DNA from 4 places in the Streptomyces sp. NPDC015171 genome. Region 3 is predicted to be linked to each of the others. Evidence: riboswitches for the same ligand, from Rfam matches in the RefSeq annotation. Region 3 holds a riboswitch; each other region holds the start of a gene.

Region 1 (3,455 bases), on a different contig from region 3:
CGGTGGCGGGGCGGGCGCCGATACCGACGACGACGGCGCCCGCGGGCAGCCGGGTGCCGTCGGCCAGCACCACGGCGCCGGGCTCGACGCGCTCCACGCGCGCGTGGGTGCGCAGTTCCGTACCGCTGTCGGCGTACCAGGCGGCCATGGGCGCGGCGACCTCGGCGGGCAGCGCGCCGGCGAGCGGCCGGCCGGCCGCCTCCACGACGGTCACCGCGCAGCCGGCCTCGCGGGCCGCGGTGGCGAACTCGGCGCCGATCCAGCCGGCGCCCACGACCACGATGTCGTGCTGCCGGGCGAGCACGGGCCGCAGCCGTTCGGCGTCGTCCAGGGTGCGCAGCAGATGCACCCCGGGCACGCCCTCGGTGCCGGGCAGGGTGATCGGTTCGGCGCCGGTGGCCAGGACCAGGACGTCGTACGGCACCGGGCCCGACTCGGTGTCCAGCTCGTGCTCTGCGGGGCGCACGCCGTGCACCTCGCAGCCGAGCCGCAGCTCGACCCCGAGGACCTCGAAGTCCACGTCGAAGGCGGAGTCCTCGGCCTTGCCGAGCAGGACGGCCTTCGACAGCGGCGGCCGGTCGTACGGCTGGTGCGGCTCGGCGCCGATGACGCTCACGCCGCCCCGGAAGCCCTGTTCCCGCAGGGCGACCGCGGTCTGCACGCCGGCCATGCCCGCGCCGACGACGACCACGCGCCGCCCCGGTGCCGTGCCCTCTTGCGCTGTCTGCTCGCTCACTCGATCACCATAGACAATTGACGATCTGTCAGTCAGGGGGCGTGCTCGGTGACCTGCTCCACGACGCTGGTGCCCGAGCCCGTGCCGGACTCCCACTCCCAGGTCTCCTCCAGCCGCACCCGCCCGTCCGGCAGCTCCACGACCGCGGACACGCAGTGCCCCGAGGCGGTCGTCCCGTCGGTCTTCAGCTGGACGTACCGGAAGTCGAGCCGGTCGCCCTCGCGGGTGCCGACCAGGTGGCCCCGTACGACGTCGCCGCCGGCGTACTCGGCCCAGATCCGGCCGTCCTTCTCGTGGTACGCGAACCGGGTGCGCGTACCCACCTGACCTGGGGCTTGGTCCGCCACGGGGGCGAGGGTGAGTCCGTCGAGCGACCTGGCCATGGGGCGGGGCTCCCTTACGAGCGGGGCGGGCGGAGGGCTAGGGTGGCCACCGTACAAGCACTCGCGGGAGCCCGGACGCACCGGGCTGAGAGGGAGGCTGGCGGCCTCCGACCGTACGAACCTGATCCGGGTCATGCCGGCGAAGGGAGGGGCTGAACGCCCATGTCGTCACGTACCTCCGACGTCCTCGTCATCGGGGGCGGAATCATCGGTCTGGTCACGGCCTGGCGCGCGGCGCAGCGCGGGCTCGGCACGGCTGTGGTGGATCCCACGCCGGGCGGCGGGGCCGCGCAGGTCGCGGCCGGGATGCTGGCCGCGGTCACGGAGCTGCACTACGGCGAGGAGAGGCTGCTCGCCCTGAACCTGGAGTCGGCCCGCCGCTATCCGGAGTTCGCGGCCGAGCTGACCGAGCTGACCGGCCACGACCTCGGCTACCGCCGCTGCGGCACGCTCGCCGTCGCGCTGGACGCCGACGACCGCGCCCATCTGCGCGAACTGCACGCGCTCCAGCAGCGCTCGGGGCTGGCTTCGGAGTGGCTGTCCGGGCGGGAGTGCCGGCGCCTCGAACCCATGCTCGCGCCGGGGGTGCGCGGCGGGCTGCGGGTCGACGGCGACCACCAGATCGACCCGCGCCGGCTCGCGGCGGCCCTGGTGGCCGCGTGCGAGCGGGCCGGTGTGGTGTTCCACCACGCCTGGGCGGAGCGGCTCGATGTGGCGGCGGGCCGGGCCGTCGGGGTCACCACGGCGGACGGCACCGGGCTGCGCGCGGCGCAGGTGGTGCTCGCGGCCGGCAGCCTGAGCGGGCGCCTGGCGGGCGTGCCGGACGAGCTGCTGCCTCCGGTGCGGCCGGTCAAGGGGCAGGTGCTGCGGCTGACCGTGCCGCGCCGGTACGCGCCGTTCTTGAGCCGGACCGTGCGGGCCGTGGTGCGCGGCAGCCATGTCTATCTGGTGCCCCGGGAGAACGGCGAACTGGTCGTCGGCGCCACCAGCGAGGAGCTGGGCTGGGACACGACGGTCACGGCCGGCGGTGTGTACGAGCTGCTGCGGGACGCCCATGAGCTGGTGCCCGGCATCACCGAGCTGCCGCTCACCGAGACCCGGGCCGGTCTGCGTCCCGGTTCCCCCGACAACGCGCCGCTGCTCGGGCCGTCCGGTCTTCCCGGGCTGGTGCTGGCCACCGGGCACTACCGCAACGGGGTGCTGCTCACGCCGGTCACCGGGGACGTGCTGGCGGATGTCCTGGCCACCGGGGACCTCCCGGAGGCGGCACGCCCGTTCACCCCGTTGCGGTTCGGCGCCGCGCCCCCGGACGGGACGCCCGACACCTCCGATTTCTCGGATTCCTCCGAGACCTCCCAGACCTCCGAGACGGACAAGCTGGAGCAGCACGCATGAACATGTCCCTGACCATCTCGGTCAACGGTGAACCCCGTCAGGTGGTGCCCGGCACCGCGCTGGACGCGCTGGTGGAGACGCTCACCGCGGCGCCGCGCGGGGTGGCCGCCGCCGTCAACGAGACCGTCGTCCCGCGCACGCGGTGGGCGACGACCGCCCTCGCCGAGGGCGACCGGGTCGAAGTCCTCACCGCCGTACAGGGAGGCTGAACCATGGCCGACGATCCCCTGGTCCTCGGTGGACTGACCTTCTCCTCCCGGCTGATCATGGGCACGGGCGGGGCGCCGAGCCTGGAGGTGCTGGAGCGGGCCCTGGTCACCTCGGGTACGGAGCTGACGACCGTCGCCATGCGCCGGGTGGACCCCTCCGTGCACGGTTCGGTGCTCTCGGTGCTGGAGAAGCTGGGCATCCGGGTGCTGCCGAACACGGCCGGCTGTTTCACCGCGGGTGAGGCCGTGCTGACCGCACGGCTGGCGCGGGAGGCGCTGGGTACGGACCTGGTCAAGCTGGAGGTCATCGCCGACGAGCGGACGCTGCTGCCGGATCCGGTGGAGACGCTGGAGGCTGCGGAGACGCTGGTCGACGACGGGTTCACGGTGCTGCCGTACACGAACGACGATCCCGTGCTCGCGCGGAAGCTGGAGGATGTCGGGTGTGCGGCGGTGATGCCGCTCGGTTCGCCGATCGGCTCCGGGCTCGGGATCCGCAATCCGCACAACTTCCAGTTGATCGTGGAGCACGCGCGCGTGCCGGTGATTCTGGACGCGGGGGCCGGTACGGCGTCCGACGCGGCGCTGGCGATGGAGCTGGGGTGTGCGGGGGTGATGCTCGCCTCCGCGGTGACGCGGGCGCAGGAGCCGGAGCTGATGGCTGCCGCGATGAGGCATGCCGTGGAGGGGGGCCGGCTGGCCCGGCTGGCGGGGCGGATTCCGCGTAGGTAC
Region 2 (3,455 bases), on a different contig from region 3:
CCCGACTACACCAGCCCGGACTTCGGCGGCCCGGAGCACCAGCCCGACTAGCGCGCCCGGCGAGCCGAGCGGCCGGGCGGTGTGGTGATGCCACCACCCCGGCCGGCCGCGAGCCCGCGCGCCGCGTCCGCCGGCTCACCGGCCGGCGCGGCGCGTCCACCGCACGTGGTTCAGTCGGCGATCGGCAGATACACCCGGTTGCCGGCCTCCGCGAACTCCTTCGACTTCTGGGCCATGCCCTCCTCGACCTCGGCCCGGCTGCCGCCGTGCTCCCTCCGGATGTCCTGCGAGATCTTCATGCTGCAGAACTTCGGACCGCACATGGAGCAGAAGTGGGCCGTCTTGGCGGGCTCCGCCGGCAGGGTCTCGTCGTGGAACTCCCGTGCCGTCACCGGGTCCAGGGCGAGGTTGAACTGGTCCTCCCACCGGAACTCGAAGCGGGCGTCGGACAGCGCGTCGTCCCACTCCTGCGCACCCGGGTGCCCCTTGGCGAGGTCCGCCGCGTGCGCGGCGATCTTGTAGGTGATCACGCCGGTCTTGACGTCGTCCCGGTTGGGCAGGCCCAGGTGCTCCTTGGGCGTGACGTAGCAGAGCATCGCCGTGCCCCACCAGGCGATCATCGCGGCGCCGATACCGGAGGTGATGTGGTCGTAGGCCGGCGCGATGTCCGTGGTCAGCGGGCCGAGCGTATAGAACGGGGCTTCATCGCAGATCTCCTGCTGAAGGTCGATGTTCTCCTTGATCTTGTGCATCGGGACATGGCCCGGGCCCTCGATCATGGTCTGTACGTTGAAACGCTTGGCGATCGTGTTGAGTTCCCCGAGCGTGCGCAGCTCCGCGAACTGCGCCTCGTCGTTGGCGTCCGCGATCGACCCCGGCCTGAGACCGTCGCCCAGCGAGTACGTGACGTCGTAGGCGGCGAGGATCTCGCACAGCTCTTCGAAGTTCTCGTACAGGAACGATTCCTTGTGGTGCGCCAGGCACCATGCGGCCATGATCGAGCCGCCGCGCGAGACGATGCCGGTCTTGCGGTTGGCGGTGAGCGGGACGTACGGCAGCCGGACGCCCGCGTGGACGGTCATGTAGTCCACGCCCTGCTCGGCCTGCTCGATGACGGTGTCCTTGTAGATCTCCCAGGTCAGTTCCTCGGCCTTGCCGTCGACCTTCTCCAGCGCCTGGTAGAGCGGCACCGTACCGATGGGGACGGGGGAGTTGCGCAGCACCCACTCGCGGGTGGTGTGGATGTTGCGGCCGGTGGACAGGTCCATGACCGTGTCGGCGCCCCAGCGGGTCGCCCAGGTCATCTTCTCGACCTCTTCCTCGATGGAGGACGTCACCGCGGAGTTGCCGATGTTGGCGTTCACCTTCACCAGGAACCGCTTGCCGATGATCATCGGTTCGATCTCCGGGTGGTTCACATTGGCCGGCAGCACGGCCCGGCCCGCCGCGATCTCCTCCCGCACCACCTCGGCCGGAACGTTCTCCCGGACGGCCACGAACTCCATCTCGGGCGTGATCTCGCCCCGGCGGGCGTACGCGAGCTGGGTCACCGCCTGCCCGCCCCGGCCCCGCCGCGGCTGACGCGGGCGGCCGGGGAAGACCGCGTCCAGGTTCCGCAGGCCGCCGCGCGGCGAGGTGTGCTTGATCCCGTCGTCCTCGGGGCGGACCGGACGGCCCGCGTACTCCTCCGTGTCGCCGCGGGCGACGATCCAGTTCTCCCGCAGCGGCAGCAGGCCCCTGCGGACGTCCGTCTCGACGAGAGGGTCGGTGTACGGGCCCGAGGTGTCGTACAGCGTGACCGACTGCCCGTTGGTGAGATGCACCTGACGGACCGGCACCCGCAGGTCGGGGCGCGAGCCCTCGACATACGCCTTGTGCCAGCCGATGGACTTCCCGGCCTCCTGGGACTTCTCGTCCTGGACGGAGGCAGGCGTGCGTGCGTCCTTGTTGGTCATGAGACCTACTCCCTACGCCGGCATTACCCGGTAACAGGTTCAGCGGTCGACGCAGCGGCTTCCGTCTGGCGAGGTTTCCTGTGGAACATCGTTCGTTCCACGTGAAACATCGCGTCTACGGAGGTCAGCGCCCTCTCAGCCCGGTGCTCCGAGCTCCCGCGTGTGCAAAGGTGCCTCCACGCTAGCGTCATGTGTGGCGCGGTGAACAGTGGGCCCCCGCCGTTCTTGCGATGATCTGGCGGTGACCAGGATGGAGCAGTATCCCCAGCAGCCACCCGAGCCACTCCGCCGAGACGGCTCGGGACAGGGCGGCGCACACGGCCACGGAGCCCCGGCGGGCGGCCGTGACACCGGTCCTGGGCACGGGCACGGCCACAGTCACAGTCACAGCCACGGTCCCGCGGCTCCTGTCTCCAAGCACCTGCGCAAGGTCATCGCCGCGGTACTGGTCCCCTTCACCGCCGCGGTCCTGGTCGGCCTCGTGGTGCTCTGGCCCGGGGAGGCCCCGTCCCACAAGCGCACCGGCGTCGGCTTCGACCGGCAGACCCAGCAGGCAACGGTCACCCAAGTCGTCGAGGTCAGCTGCAAGTCGGTCAACGCCTCCGGCGGCACCCCGACCGGCGACACCTCCACCGCCGAGGGCACCTCGGCCCAGCAACAGGCCGACGGAGACTGCAAGAAGGCGACCGTCCGGGTCGACACCGGCAAGGACAAGGGCCGTACGTTCACGGAGATCGTGCAGCCGGACCAGTCGCGCCAGCTGCACCAGGGCGAGAAGGTCGTGGTCGCCTACGAACCCTCGGCCCCGAAGGAACTGCAGTACGCGGTGACCGATGTGAACCGGAAGTTCCCCATGGCTCTGCTCGCGGGGATCTTCGCGGTGGCCGTCGTCGTGGTGGGGCGGCTGCGCGGTGTCATGGCGCTGGTCGCGCTGGCCGTGAGCTTCCTGGTGCTGACGCTGTTCATCCTGCCCGCGATCCTCCAGGGATCGAACCCGCTGCTGGTGGCCGTGGTCGGGGCGAGCGCCATCATGCTGATCGCCCTGTACATGTGCCACGGCCTGTCGGCCCGGACCTCGGTGGCGGTGCTCGGCACGCTGATCTCCCTCGTGCTGATCGGGGTACTCGGCTCGCTGTTCATCGGCTGGGCCGCGCTGACCGGCAACACGGACGACAGCACCGGTCTGATCCATGGGCTGTATCCGTCGATCGACATGAGCGGTCTGCTGCTGGCCGGCGTCATCATCGGTTCGCTCGGTGTCCTGGACGATGTGACGGTCACCCAGACGTCGGCCGTGTGGGAGCTGCACGAGGCCAACCCGTCGATGGGCTGGCGCGGGCTGTACCGGGCGGGCATCCGCATCGGCCGCGACCACATCGCGTCCGTGGTCAACACCCTGGTGCTGGCGTACGCCGGTGCCGCGCTGCCGTTGCTGCTGCTGTTCTCGATCGCGCAGAGCAGCGTCGGGACCGTGGCCAACAGCGAGCTGGTGGCCGAGGA
Region 3 (3,455 bases):
GAGGCGGTGGACCGCCTCGTCTCCGTGTCGGGTGCGAGCGCCTTCGCCCTGGCCAACCCCCTCCAGCGGATCTGGCGCGACCTGGGCACCGCGTCCCGCCACGGCGTCGTCAACCCCGACCTCGGCCGGGAGATCTACGGCCGCAGCCTGCTGGGCATCACCGAGCAGCCCACCTTCCTCGTCTGAGCCGACGGACGCGAACGGGGCGGAGACGGCGGACGGGTCACCCCGAGGCGAGCGCCGGGCACATGACGTCCCGTCAGTGATCGCTGCGGTCACCCCCCGATCCTGTCGCGAGCCTTGACAGGGGCGGCGGCACGGATCAGCCGTTGGCAACGTTGTCAGACAACGTTTCCAGCAGTCCTTCGACCGCGTCGACCTCGTGTGGGAACAGGCCTACGCGGCACGGTTCGTGGTGCAGGTCTCCTCCGACGACTCCACCTGGACCGATGCGAAGACCGTCGACAACACCGCCGTACCCCTGCCTTGCGACAACGGCGACGCCAGTCTCCATGTCGCGGAGTTCACCGCACGGACCAGCCGGTACCTGCGGATCAGCTGCGGCCTGCGCAACACGAGCTGGGGCAACTCGCTGTGGTCCCTGTCCGTGATCGACAGCCGGAACCCGGGCACGGACCTCGCACGGCACCGCACGGCCACCGCCTCGACCGAGGACCACGACCACCCGGCCGCCCACGCCACCGACGGCGGCCCCGGCACCCGCTGGTCCCCGCAGTACGAGGACCACCTGTCCCACCCGGCCTGGCACAGCACGGTCTGGCAGACGTGCGACTACGACTTCGACGTCAACGGCACCTACTACGGCGCCCGCAGCGCCTGCGAGCCCCTGCATGTCCAGGCGGACCCGCTGAAGTGGCAGGTCCTCGCGGTCAACCACACCGCCACCGCGATGAAGGGCGTCACGGTCACGGCCCGCGCCCACGACCTCGCGGGCCGCCCCCTGGGCACCCCGAGGTCCGCGAGGCTCGACATCGCCCCGTCCTCCACCGCACCGGCGTTCACCGCCGGACGGCCGGACGACGTGCCCGCCCTGCACCTGCTGCGGCGCACCCTCGAAGACAGCGGGGGCCGGGTGCTGTCCCGCAACACCTACTGGCGTCACCGCACTCCGGAGGACATGAGAGCGCTCAACACGGTGCGGCAGGTCAAGCTGTCGGTCTCGGTCACGAGCCTCTCCCGCACGGGCCCCCGTCACCAGCTGACCGCCACCGTCCGCAACCGCGGCCCCGCCGTCGCCGCCATGGTCCGTCTCTCGCTGCTGGACGGCCGGGGCGAGGGCCGCGTCCTGCCGACCCTGTACAGCGACAACTACCTGTGGCTCCTCCTCGGCGAGTCGCGCACGGTCACTCTGTCCTGGCCCGCCGAGGCCCTGCGCTCGGGCCGCCCGGCCCTGCGGGCGCAGGCCTACAACAGCGCACCGGCGAGGGCGCGTTCCTGACTTCGTCCCCCCCATCCGCCGTCCTCGGCGAGTCGCCGGATGCCCACCCTCGCGGCGGGCCGGGTCGAGGTCGAACCTCGTCTCCGAGAGTGAAGGCCCGTCCGCCGGTCCCGGGGCCCGTCCCCTCTGTCCCGGGCCCCGTCCCGCCGGTCCGAAGCTGCCGAGCGCGGTGCGCACCGCCGGGACGCGGGGTGGAGCCGGCCCGGCTCTCGGAGGGGCCGCCGCGCTCGCCGTGTCGGGATCGCGGTCACCCGGTCCGCGCGGCCCCCCTCACCCCGGCCGGAACCGGCCACCGATCCGGGCTATTCTGGCCGGCGTACCTGGACACGGGGTGCCCCCGCACGGGGGCTGAGATCACACCCGTTGAACCTGAACCAGTTAGGACTGGCGGAGGGATGTCGTATGTCGTTGCCGTACGCCCATGAAGAGACGGCCGTCGCCGAGGTGCGACGCGTCTTCGACGGCCGGATGCCGGCGGCCCCCGGCGATCTGCGGGTGGAGACGCGCGGGATCACACCGGTGCCCGAGGACGCCCGCTACGGCGGTCCCCGGCGCCTCTTCACCGTGTGGTTCGCCCCGAACCTGACGATGACCGGCGTGTTCAGCGGCACCGTCGGGGCGGCCCTCGGTCTGGACTTCGCCACCGCCTTGCTGGCCGTGGTGCTCGGCACCGTGGTCGGTGCGGTGCCCACGGCTTATCTGGGGACCTGGGGAAGCCAGACCGGAGCGGGCCAGCTGCCGCTGGCGAGGCTGGCCTTCGGCCGGGCCGTGGCCCTGCCGGGCGCTCTGCAGTGGCTGTCGTCCATCGCCTGGGACGCGCTGATCGGCCTGTTCGGCGGGGACGCGCTGGCCCAGCTGTGCGGCTGGCCCTTCTGGCTGGGTGTCCTGGTGATGCTGGCGGCCCAGGGGGTGCTGGGCGTGATCGGGTACGAGGCGATCCACCGGTTGCAGACGGTGATGACCTTCGCGCTCGCCGTCGCGTTCGTCGCGTTGGCGGTGAAGCTCGCGCACGGCACCCAGCCCACGACGGCCACGACCGTGCACGGCGCCGATCGGGCCGGCGCGTTCGTGCTGACCTGCGCCATCGCTCTGAGTCTCGCTCTCTCGTGGGCCCCCTACGCGAGCGACTTCAGCCGCTACCTGCCACGAACGGCATCCCGGACGCGCATGTTCTGGTGCACCCTGCTCGGTGTCGGCGTGTCCTTCGTCGCGGTACAGGCGCTCGGCCTGTGGGGGGCCGCGCAGTTCACCGACCAGAGCGCCCGTGGTGTGGACCGGCTGCTCGGCGGCGGTGCGCTCGGCGCGTTCGGGCTCCTCGCGGTCGCTCTCGCGGCGCTGTGCAGCAACGCCATGAACGACTACAGCGGGTCGCTGGCGCTGCAGACCGTCGGCGTGCGGGTGCCGCGGCCGGTCGCCGCCGCGCTCGCCGCGCTGCTCGGGTTTCCGCTGGTGCTGTGGATGCACGCCGCCGACACGACGGCCCGCTTCCAGAACGTGCTGCTGTTCGTCGGCTACTGGATCCCCGCGTTCGTCGCGATCGTGATCGTCGACTGGGCGGCCCGGAAGAGGGCGCGCGGCGGCCGGCCGATCGACCTGCGGGCGGAGGAGGCGGAGCCGCAGCCGTGGTGGCCGGCTCTCACCGCCTTCGTCGTCGGGTTCGCCGCCGCGGCGCCGTTCATGAGCACCAGCCTGTACGTGGGTCCGGTCGCCCGGGCCCTGCACGGCGCCGACCTCGCCTACCCCGTGGCGTTCCTCGCGACCCTGCTCGTCTACACGCCGTTGCGGATGCCGCGCCGGACCTGACCGAGCCCCGCCAGGGGCACTCGGGGTGCGACGCGGAACGCCCCCCCCAGAAGGTGGTCCGCGAGGTCCCCGGATGCGACGGGCTCGGTGTGCCCGTCGCCTCACGCGCGTCGCCCCGGACCGCTGCTGCGGTCCGGGGCGACGGGTGTGAGCGGGCCCGGCGGCGCCGGGCGGTTGCTCGCTCTCAGCCGGA
Region 4 (3,455 bases), on a different contig from region 3:
TCGTCGCGGCCGTGACGCTCGTACTGGGCGAGCTGGTGCGCGACTCAGGCAAGAAGCGAAGCCGGAGCCTGGGCAGGAGCGGCACCGCGGACGACTGAGCACGGCTGCCGCCAGGGGCCCCTGGCAAACGCCCCGTGCCGCTGGCGGACGTCCACGCGGTCGCCGCCGGCGGTGGCGGTCACTCCTCGGCTTCCATCCAGTGCACGCACTTCAGCTCTTGTCCCCGCAGCTCGTACTTGACGCAGAGCCGGGCCCGGATCACCGGCCGATCGCTGTCCCGGTCATGGAACTCGGTGATGACCCGGCCGCCCTCGATCCGGGAGACTCCGTACTGCCGGGCGTAGTCGACGTCCAGCTCGCGCTCCACGGCGAGACTCGCGAGGGCGTATTTCCCGGCCGCCTCAGGGTGCTTCCTGAACACGTCCGTGATCTCGGCGAAGAACGCGGTGTCCGACGTGGTGTCGTAGCCAGCAGAAGTCACGGCCATCTCCTCGGGCTGTCATGCGGCGGATGTTCCCTGTCTCCAGGCTGCTACGCGGCGCATCCCCGTGCCAGCCGGGCCGAGCGGGCTCGGACGGGCCAGGGCGGCCTCCGGGTGTCGCCGGTCACCCCAGCGGCCGACGGCCCCGGGTCACCCAAGTGGATCTGCGACACTGGTAGCGCCATGCCTAAGCCCGGAGAACTCACATTCGTCGCCCCGCGCGGAGCCAAGAAGCCGCCGCGGCATCTCGCCGATCTCACGCCCGCCGAGCGCAAGGACGCTGTGGCCGAGACCGGTGAGAAGCCGTTCCGTGCCAAGCAGCTCGCGCAGCACTACTTCGCGCGGTACACGCACGACCCGGAGCAGTGGACCGACATCCCCGCCGGTTCGCGCGCCAAGCTCCGGGAAGCGCTGTTCCCCGAGCTGATGACCGTCGTCCGGCATCTGTCCACCGACCAGGGCACCACGCGCAAGACGCTGTGGCGGCTGTTCGACGGGACGCTGGTCGAGTCGGTGCTGATGCGGTACCCGGACCGGGTCACCATGTGCATCAGCTCGCAGGCCGGATGCGGCATGAACTGCCCGTTCTGCGCCACCGGCCAGGCGGGCCTGGACCGCAACCTGTCCACCGCCGAGATCGTCCACCAGATCGTGGACGGGATGCGGGCGCTCCGGGACGGGGAGGTGCCCGGCGGCCCGGCGCGGCTGTCCAACATCGTGTTCATGGGCATGGGCGAGCCGCTCGCCAACTACAAGCGGGTCGTCGGTGCCATCCGCGCGCTCACCGACCCGGCCCCCGACGGCCTCGGGCTCTCGCAGCGCGGGATCACCGTGTCGACCGTCGGGCTGGTGCCGGCCATCCACCGGTTCGCCGACGAGGGCTTCAAGTGCCGGCTCGCGATCTCCCTGCACGCCCCCGACGACGAGCTGCGCGACACCCTCGTCCCCGTCAACACGCGCTGGAAGGTGCGTGAGGTGCTGGACGCCGGGTTCGAGTACGCGGAGAAGAGCGGGCGCCGGCTGTCCATCGAGTACGCCCTGATCCGGGACATCAACGACCAGGCCTGGCGCGGCGACCGGCTCGGCCGGCTGCTCAAGGGCAGGCCCGTGCACGTCAACCTGATCCCGCTGAACCCGACGCCGGGTTCGAAGTGGACCGCGTCGCGGCCCGAGGACGAGAAGGCGTTCGTCGAGGCCATCGCCGCGCACGGGGTGCCCGTCACCGTACGGGACACCCGTGGGCAGGAGATCGACGGAGCCTGCGGTCAGCTCGCGGCCACCGAGCGGTAACCTGGCCGGGTCCACACAACTTCATATTCCGACAGGGGAGCGCCACAGCGCTGAGAGTGCGGCAACCGGGCCGCAGACCCTCTGAACCTCGCCCAGGTCATTCTGGGTAGGAAGTTCGGTCATCACTCAAGCTGTTGCGCCCTGCCCGGCTCCGCCCCGCGGAGCCGGGCAGGGCCGCGTCTCTTCCTGGCCAACCCCCAGGAGGACATCCAGTGCACAACAAGACCCTCACGGCCGCGGCGGTCGGGCTCGGCCTGATCGCGCTGCCCGCCCTGACCGGGTGCGGCTCGGGCGGCACGGCGTCGTCCGACTCCAAGACCGTGACGCTGGTCAGCCACAACTCGTGGGCCGTCTCGAAGAACGTGCTCAAGGACTTCGAGAAGCGCTCCGGGTACCGGGTCAGGGTCCTCGAGGACGGCGACGCCGGGCAGGCCGTCAACAAGGCGATCCTGACCAAGGACCACCCGCAGGGCGACGTCTTCTTCGGCGTCGACAACACCCTGCTGTCCCGGGCCCTCGACAACGGCCTCTTCCAGCCGTACACGGCCAAGGGCCTCGACACGGTCGGCGCCGCCTACCAGCTCGACAAGGCCGAGCACCGGGTCACGCCCGTCGACTACGGCGACATCTGCGTCAACTACGACAAGGCCTACTTCAGCGAGCACAAGCTGGCCCCGCCGCGGTCCTTCGCCGACCTGGCCGATCCCGCGTACAAGAACCTCCTCGTCACCGAGAACGCGGCCACCTCCTCGCCGGGGCTCGGCTTACTGCTCGGCAGCGCCGCGAGCTACGGCGACAAGGGCTGGCCGGAGTACTGGAAGAAGCTCAAGGCCAACGGCGTCAAGGTCGTCGACGGCTGGGAGCAGGCCTACTCCCAGGAGTTCTCCGGCTCCTCCGGGGGCAGGAAGGCGGGCGGCGACCGGCCGCTCGTGGTGTCGTACGCCTCCTCGCCGCCCGCTGAGGTGATCTACGCCAAGAAGCGGCCGAGCACCGCCCCGACGGGTGTGGTGAGCGGCACCTGCTTCCGGCAGACCGAGTTCGCCGGGGTGCTGAGCAACGCCGGCAACCCCGAGGGCGCCAAGGCGTTCGTCGACTTCCTGGTCTCCAAGGAGTTCCAGGAGGACATGCCGCTGAACATGTACGTCTACCCGGTGGTGGGGGGCGCGAAGGTGCCCGCCGAGTTCACCGCGTACGGGCCGGCCGCCGAGCACCCCGAGACCATGGCGCCCGGCAAGATCGCCGCCAACCGCGACCAGTGGGTCAAGACGTGGACGTCGCTCGTACTGAAGTGACGGGCCGTGAGCGGGACCGGCGCGGGAACGCGGCCCGGCTCGGGCTGATGGCCCTGCCGGTCGCGTTCTTCGCGCTGTTCTTCGCCTGGCCGGTGGCCGCGATCGTCGTCCGCGGACTGAAGGCCGACGGCGTCTGGCGGTTCGGGCGGATCGCGGACGTCCTCGCGCAGCCGGACATCCGGCACGTGCTGTGGTTCACCACCTGGCAGGCGCTCGCCTCCACCGCGCTCACCCTGCTGCTCGCGCTGCCCGCCGCCTATGTCTTCGCCCGCCTCGACTTCCCGGGCAAGCAGGTGCTGCGGGCCGTCGTCACGGTTCCCTTCGTGCTGCCGACCGTGGTGGCCGGCAGCGCCTTCCTGGCGCTGGTCGGACACCACGGCCTCCTGGACGAG

Evidence for each region. Region 3 has a riboswitch for thiamine pyrophosphate ahead of ACF073_RS22855 (purine-cytosine permease family protein). Riboswitches for the same ligand answer to the same signal wherever they lie in the genome.
Region 1: it holds a riboswitch for thiamine pyrophosphate, as region 3 does, so the genes downstream of both, thiO (glycine oxidase ThiO) here and ACF073_RS22855 (purine-cytosine permease family protein) in region 3, are expected to answer to the same signal.
Region 2: it holds a riboswitch for thiamine pyrophosphate, as region 3 does, so the genes downstream of both, thiC (phosphomethylpyrimidine synthase ThiC) here and ACF073_RS22855 (purine-cytosine permease family protein) in region 3, are expected to answer to the same signal.
Region 4: it holds a riboswitch for thiamine pyrophosphate, as region 3 does, so the genes downstream of both, ACF073_RS25140 (thiamine ABC transporter substrate binding subunit) here and ACF073_RS22855 (purine-cytosine permease family protein) in region 3, are expected to answer to the same signal.

Annotation. Positions count from the first base shown of each region.
Region 1 covers NZ_JBIBUO010000013.1:226,724-230,178, forward strand. The annotation lists gene ACF073_RS30875 (NAD(P)/FAD-dependent oxidoreductase) at 1-736, opposite strand, end outside; gene ACF073_RS30880 (hypothetical protein) at 769-1,119, opposite strand; TPP riboswitch at 1,173-1,284, shown strand; gene thiO (glycine oxidase ThiO) at 1,282-2,514, shown strand; gene thiS (sulfur carrier protein ThiS) at 2,511-2,723, shown strand; gene ACF073_RS30895 (thiazole synthase) at 2,727-3,455, shown strand, end outside.
Region 2 covers NZ_JBIBUO010000010.1:201,206-204,660, forward strand. The annotation lists gene ACF073_RS26540 (hypothetical protein) at 1-51, shown strand, start outside; gene thiC (phosphomethylpyrimidine synthase ThiC) at 171-1,955, opposite strand; TPP riboswitch at 1,948-2,125, opposite strand; gene ACF073_RS26550 (YibE/F family protein) at 2,206-3,455, shown strand, end outside.
Region 3 covers NZ_JBIBUO010000008.1:199,947-203,401, forward strand. The annotation lists gene ACF073_RS22845 (acyl-CoA dehydrogenase family protein) at 1-186, shown strand, start outside; partial or broken gene ACF073_RS22850 (hypothetical protein) at 359-1,459, shown strand; TPP riboswitch at 1,777-1,872, shown strand; gene ACF073_RS22855 (purine-cytosine permease family protein) at 1,862-3,262, shown strand; gene ACF073_RS22860 (phosphatase PAP2 family protein) at 3,447-3,455, opposite strand, start outside.
Region 4 covers NZ_JBIBUO010000009.1:240,357-243,811, forward strand. The annotation lists gene ACF073_RS25125 (hypothetical protein) at 1-98, shown strand, start outside; gene ACF073_RS25130 (hypothetical protein) at 179-487, opposite strand; gene rlmN (23S rRNA (adenine(2503)-C(2))-methyltransferase RlmN) at 665-1,771, shown strand; TPP riboswitch at 1,795-1,902, shown strand; gene ACF073_RS25140 (thiamine ABC transporter substrate binding subunit) at 1,984-3,063, shown strand; gene ACF073_RS25145 (ABC transporter permease) at 3,111-3,455, shown strand, end outside.